Regions from separate parts of the Paenibacillus sp. J22P218 genome, predicted to be linked through region 1. Evidence: predicted binding sites of a transcription regulator. Region 1 holds the regulator's gene; the other holds the start of a gene.

What was found. Region 1 encodes NrdR, which represses ribonucleotide reductase genes. Its sites were predicted from a motif close to AACACNATATATNGTGTT; they were not measured.
Region 2: AC0YN0_RS05285 (adenosylcobalamin-dependent ribonucleoside-diphosphate reductase) is a predicted target of NrdR. The motif match lies at 2,038-2,055, and genes of this name have one in related genera.

What each region holds. Positions count from the first base shown of each region.
Region 1 is NZ_JBWDNL010000002.1:215,309-218,723, forward strand. It holds gene AC0YN0_RS09815 (MntP/YtaF family protein) at 1-120, shown strand, start outside; gene coaE (dephospho-CoA kinase) at 137-733, shown strand; gene AC0YN0_RS09825 (lytic transglycosylase domain-containing protein) at 730-1,296, shown strand; gene AC0YN0_RS09830 (small, acid-soluble spore protein, alpha/beta type) at 1,386-1,598, opposite strand; gene nrdR (transcriptional regulator NrdR) at 1,743-2,237, shown strand; tRNA gene AC0YN0_RS09840 (tRNA-Ala) at 2,281-2,356, shown strand; gene AC0YN0_RS09845 (S-layer homology domain-containing protein) at 3,090-3,415, shown strand, end outside.
Region 2 is NZ_JBWDNL010000001.1:1,306,615-1,310,029, forward strand. It holds gene AC0YN0_RS05280 (DEAD/DEAH box helicase) at 1-1,838, opposite strand, end outside; gene AC0YN0_RS05285 (adenosylcobalamin-dependent ribonucleoside-diphosphate reductase) at 2,119-3,415, shown strand, end outside.

The sequences.
Region 1 (3,415 bases):
ATTTTTCTCCTTGGGGGAATCCGGTTTGGGTTCCAATGCTCGAATTGGCGAGGGATGCAGACACTGTCCTTCCTTCCAGGGATATTATTGATCATCATGGGTATTATGAAGCTGTTATAACTTCGAGGTGAATGGAATGATAATCGGATTAACCGGCGGTATAGCCAGCGGCAAAAGCACCATCGCTCAGCTGCTCGCCCACCGCGGCGCGCTGCTGGTCGATGCCGATCAAGTAGCAAGAGAGGTTGTTCAGCCGGGAGAGCCGGCACTTGAGGCGATCGCCTCTTCTTTCGGACAAGCTGTACTTCAGGCGGACGGCTCCTTGAATCGTTCCGCGCTGGGCGCTATTGTGTTCCAGGACAAGGCGTCGTTAGCGAAGCTCGAATCGATCACGCATCCCGCGATCAGACAGCGCATGCAGCACAGAATACATACATATGCCGAGCAGAATCCGGGGGCCCTTGTTGTTGCCGACGTCCCGTTGCTATACGAGACGAATCAGCAAGCATTATATGAAGGTATAATGGTCGTTTATGTACCTGAGAAGATTCAACTTACGCGGTTAATGGACCGTAATCAGATGGATGAGACGGAAGCGAAGCGGCGTATATCGCTGCAGATGGATATCGAAGAGAAGCGGAGACGCGCAGATTGGGTGATCGACAATAGCGGCCCGCTAGCAGAAACGGAACGCCAGATCGATGATTTTTGGCGCAGTCAGGGAATATTATGAAGGTACTTTTGCGCAAACGAGTTGTGCTCGTATTATTGCTAGGATTTATCGCTATCCTTTTCTTGAAGTCGGACTGGCTTGGCGAGTATATGTATCCCGTGTATTATAAGGACGATATTCGTGCAAGCGCCTCGAACTACGGATTGGAGCCTCATTTGGTAGCCGCCGTTATTCGAACGGAATCGAATTACAAAACAAGCAGTCAGTCGGATAAAGGCGCTGTAGGGTTAATGCAGATGATGCCGAATACGGCTAAGGATGTTGTTCGAAGAGCAGGGTTCACCGAAGTGACGGAGGACATGCTCAAGCAGCGCGCGGATGTTAGCATAGAGCTTGGGTCATGGTATTTAAGCTCCTTGCATCAAAGGTTCGATCAGAATTCCATCGCTGCAATTGCCGCATATAATGCCGGTCCGACGAGAGTCAGTGAATGGTTGAATACGGGAGAGTGGGATGGAAAGCTGGAGACGGTGAAGCAAATTCCGTACGGCGAGACCCGCCACTATGTACAACGCGTCATTTATTATTATAATAAGTACAAGGAATTGTACCCTGACTTCTAACTTAGAACATAAGATGAGCCTTGAGAGGCTCGCCGCTTCATGGACGAGCTTCCCAAGGCTTCTGTTATTCATACAAACTTAATGAATCATTATTTGTATTGGCCGGCAAGAGATTGCTCGGCGATTTGCACCAGGCGACGAGTGATGGAGCCGCCGATCGAGCCTGCTTCACGAGTAGCCATGTTTCCGTAGTATCCGTCTTGCGGAATGGCAATACCCAGCTCTTGTGCAACTTCATATTTCAGTTGGTCCAATGCGGCAGTTGCTTGTGGTACTACCAATTGGTTGCTGTTTGCGCTCATGTATGTTCACCTCCTTGCGGTTGGTAACTGTATTATGTGCGTTATTCTAGAGTTCATTACAGGTAAGGTATGGGAATAACTTAAGCTAAAGTCGATATCGGTATGATAAATAAAGCATCAGGATGAATGGAGGGAAACAATCCAATGAAGTGCCCCTATTGCGATTACGCAGGTACGAAAGTGTTAGATTCACGTCCGGCTAACGAGAACAAATCGATCCGCCGCCGCCGCGAGTGCGAGAAGTGCAACCGCCGCTTTACGACGTTCGAGATGATTGAGGAAACACCGCTTATCGTCATCAAAAAAGGCGGCAGCCGCGAGGAATTCAGCCGCGACAAAATATTGCGCGGTCTTATCCGCGCCTGCGAGAAGCGTCCCGTCCCAGTCGAGCGCCTAGAAGTTATCGTCTCCGAGGTCGAGAAGGAGCTCCGCACGACGGCACTGGCCGAGGTAGAGAGCCGTGATATCGGCGAGATCGTCATGAGCCAGCTCTACCCTGTAGACGAGGTGGCGTACGTTCGCTTCGCGTCCGTGTACCGCCAGTTCAAGGACATCGATATGTTCATGAAGGAGCTTAACAACCTGTTGTCCAAGCACCCTTTGAACAGCCCACTGAACAGCTTAAGAGATATAGATTGACAATTTTGGCGACATCATGCTATTATCAACCTTGTCGTCATTTGGGGCCATAGCTCAGCTGGGAGAGCGCTTGCATGGCATGCAAGAGGTCAGGGGTTCGATCCCCCTTGGCTCCACCAATAAAACAATCAAACCACATCCATCGGATGTGGTTTTCTGTTTTATTGGTGGAGCCCAAAAGGGGGCGAACCCCGGGGTTCAGCCCGCGCGGACGGAGCGAATGCGGAGGAGCACGGCGTCTGAATCTACCTCTAAAAGTCCTCGTCGACTAAGCCTCGTCAGCCATTCAATCAAGATTCGGACATTTCATAATGAAAAGACGAGCCAAAGCGAGTCGTATCCCTTTGGCTCCACCAAACAATAAGGGGGCGAACCCCGGGGTTCAGTCCGCGTGGACGGAGCGGTTGATAATGCTTCGAAGCAATTAAATCAAGTGCAGGAGCACGGCGTCTGAATCTACCGCTAAAAGTCCCCATCGACTAAGCCTCGACAGCCATTCAATCAAGATTCGGACAACCCATAATGAAAAGACGAGCTAAAGCGAGTCGTATTCTCTTGGCTCCACTAAGGTTTAAAAGCCTTTAGCTCACTCTCCCGTCAGCTCAGGAAAATTTGCAGGCTAATCCAAGCAGACTGAAAAATGTCTAAACCCCGTCAGCCATTCAACCAAGATTCGGAATCATATCCCCCTTAACTCTATTAAGTTTAATAAGCCTTTAGCTAACTCTCCCATTAGCTCAGGAAATGAGGCAATTCTCGCAATGAGGGATAGAAATATGGCTCATAATATGTTTATATTAAATCACAATAATTAACAGTTTTTCATAGTGACAAGTAGAGGAGTGTCGGGTTTTGTTCAATCGTAAATGGTTGGTATTGTTGCTTGTTGTGGTTGTGTTCACGTCAACGGCAACGTTGTATGGCGGGGATAGCAAAGTGTATGCCGCGTTCTCTGGCGAAGGGGACGGTTCTCCTGGGAATCCTTATATTATCTCTAACATTGAGCAATTAAAAGAAGTAAGCGACGATTTGGATGCTGCCTATCGGTTAGGCGCGGATCTCGATTTGTCTGGGGAAAACTGGCAGCCGATCGGGAGTTGGGGGTCTGGACCTTTCACTGGCCTGTTCGACGGAGATGGGCATACGATTGCGAATTTGACGATAGACACGGGCGGGGC
Region 2 (3,415 bases), on a different contig from region 1:
GTTTGTCCGAGCTTGTCCGTGTGGATAATCAGCTCATGAGAATGCGAATGCGATTGCGTTCGTGATGGAGTTAGAGGCTCGCCAGCCGTTGCCGTTGATTGCACCTCACCGCGAATTTGACTAAGCGAACTGCCCAGCTCGCTCATCTGGCGCTTTAAATCCTGATCATTTCCCGCTTCCAGAAGCATACGGGCCAGCCGTTGCTCGATGGAGCCGTCGCCTTTCTCGAAACGTTCTAGTATATGATCCAGCTCGCCGATCACGAGCTCGAATAGATTGATCTTCTCATGGAGCAAGCCCACGATATGCTCTTCAATCGTTCCTTGGGTACACAAGTTATATATTTTCACATCCTCGGTCTGTCCAAGACGGTGCACTCGTCCGATTCGCTGCTCGACGCGCATCGGATTCCAGGGCAGATCGAAGTTAATCATGTGGTGGCAGAACTGCAGATTGATGCCTTCACCGCCAGCCTCCGTCGCAATCAGTACCTGTGCGCGGCCGCGGAACAGATCCATCATCCAATCCTTTTTACCACGATTCATACCGCCTCGATACGGGACGGCAATCATATTATGCGCACGGAAGAACTGCAGCAAATACTCTTGCGTCGCCCGATATTCGGTGAAAATAATGACCTTCTCATCCATAGCCTTCACGAGCTCGAGCGTCTTCTCGGCTTTCGTATTCGCTTTGATGCTCTTGATTTTCTCGACGAGCTCCCAAATCTTCGGACGCATCGGCGAATCCTCGCTCGTCTTCTTGAACAAATTAACAAGCGTAAGGAAAACGGCGTCGCGGCTGCTGCATACTTCACGCTGCAAAGTTACGAGCGACAGCATGCTGGTCAGATCGCCTCCGCTCTCGTCGTAGCGCTCCTTAACGAAGCCGGTTACGGCATCGTACAGCGCTTTCTCGTCTTCGGACAAGTAGAGCGGGATGTTGCGGACGACCCGTTTCGTAAAATGAATGCCTCCGTCGCCGCGCCGATTGCGGATCATGACCCCGGACAACGCTTCTTGCAGTTGATCCTCATTTTTCGGAAGACGCTTGTCGACAACAAAGTTGGCTGCGAAGTCGCTTTGGCCGCCTAGTTGGCCAGGCTTGAGCAGCGTGATGAGATTGAACAGCTCATCGAGATCATTTTGAATAGGCGTCGCGGTCAGCAGCAGACAATATTTTTTGCGAAGCAGATTCGCGAATTGGTAGTTGGTCGTCTTCTTGTTCTTGAGCTTGTGCGCCTCGTCGATAATGATGAGGTCATAATCGGTGTTCAATACGAGCTCGCGATGCGGGTCGCGCTTCGCGGTGTCGATCGAGGCAACGACGACGTCATAACCCCAGGTATGCTCTCGTTTCTGCGCAACAGCAGAAATGCCGAATTTCTGATTCAGCTCCCGCACCCATTGAAGCACGAGAGAAGCGGGAACGAGAATGAGCGCGCGCTTTACAAGCCCGCGAACCATATATTCTTTGAGCACGAGGCCAGCTTCGATCGTTTTGCCAAGGCCGACCTCGTCGGCGAGAATCGCTCTGCCTCCCATCTCGTGCAGCACTTTACGCGCAGTACTGATCTGATGAGGCATCGGCTCGAACTCGGGTAGACTACGCAAGCATTGCAGCTGTTCGAAGCTTTCAATTCGCCGCGCTTGCTCAGCTTCCATTGCAAGCTGATAGAGTGTCCAGTCGTCCCATGGACCGCCTTTGGCAATGCGGTTCTGAAGCTCGTCGAACCAGGAACGATCGTATTGCAGATCGACTAGCGGATGGAGCTTTTTCGTCACGTAAGAGATTCCCGTATCGGTTGAACTAATCTGTGGCTGGTTCGTAAATGACATGGAGATCAGCTCCCTTCCGCATGGATTAGGCATAAGTTGTCATTAGTATGGCCCTTTCAACAAAGATTAATAAGATGGCTCATAAAAAAGAGTGCGGACAAGCTTGAGCGAGGTAGATGTCATGTAAGCGGAGTTCGTGTAGGAAATTCGAGGAAAACAAAACTGTAGATCAACATATAGTATAGTATAATAAGGTTATGGCACAATATATTGTGATTTAGGTGGATTCGAGCGTAGGGAAGACGAAGCAAATGGAGCTTGAGAGGAGACTGTGACGGAAATGAGTACAGAACAGGGAACGAGACTCGAGGGACTTAGCGAGAAAATATTTTTGGATCGTTACGCATGGAAGCAAGCCGATGCCAGTCAAGTCAAAGTCGGCGATACGGTGCTCGTTTTGACGAAGGATGATACGAAGTTTCCGACCAAAGAGGTAGGAGAGGTTACGGAGTTGTCAAGCAGCGGAGGCAGCGTCAAGGTGCGGCTGCGGAGTGGCGATGTGGTCGATACGACAACCGAGAAGCTGTCGCTTACGATAGAACGAACACCGGAGGAAATGTGGGATCGTCTAGCGAAAGCAATGGCTTCCGCGGAGCTGACAGAAGATAAACGCAAGGAGTGGCAGGAGCGCTTTCGATCTATTTTAGACGATTGGAAGCTTGTGCCTGGAGGTAGGATTGCGGCAGGGGCTGGTGCAAGCGAGGAGCTGACTCTATTCAATTGTTATGTCATCCCCTCGCCGAAGGATAGCAGGGGCGGCATTATGAACTCGCTCACGGAAATGACGGAAATTATGGCCCGCGGCGGCGGTGTCGGCATGAATCTATCCTCGCTCCGTCCGCGCCGATCGATCGTCGCAGGGGTTAACGGCTCATCCAGCGGGGCAGTCTCTTGGGGAGGCCTGTTCAGTTATACGACGGGGTTGATTGAGCAGGGCGGAAGCCGAAGGGGAGCCTTAATGGCTATGATCAATGACTGGCATCCGGATTTGATAGAGTTTATTACAGTTAAGCAATCAATGGGTCAAATGACGAATGCCAATCTGTCCGTCTGCGTCAGTAATGCGTTCATGCATGCGGTTAAGGAAGACCTCGATTGGGAGCTTGTTTTTCCGGATACGAAGGAAGAAAGCTACGACGAGCTATGGAATGGCGATCTTGAGGCGTGGCGCCGAATGGGCAAGAAGGTTATTCATTATAAAACAGTTCGCGCGCGCGATGTATGGCAGACAATCATCGAATCGGCTTGGAAGTCGGCAGAACCCGGCGTCGTCTTCATGGAGTATTACAACCAAATGTCGAACAGCTGGTATTTTAATCCGATTATTAGTACTAATCCCTGTGGAGAACAAGGACTTCCTGCATGGGGAGTGTGCAACCTGTCGGCAATCAATTTGTCGAGATTTTATGATGAAGAGAAAGATGATGTTGCGTGGGATGAGTTGGCCAAGGTGACGCGATGGTCGGTTCGTTTTCTGGATAATGTGATCGATACGACGCCGTATCATTTTGAGGAAAATGAACGGAACCAGAAGCTTGAGCGCCGTATTGGGCTTGGGACAATGGGGCTTGCGGAAT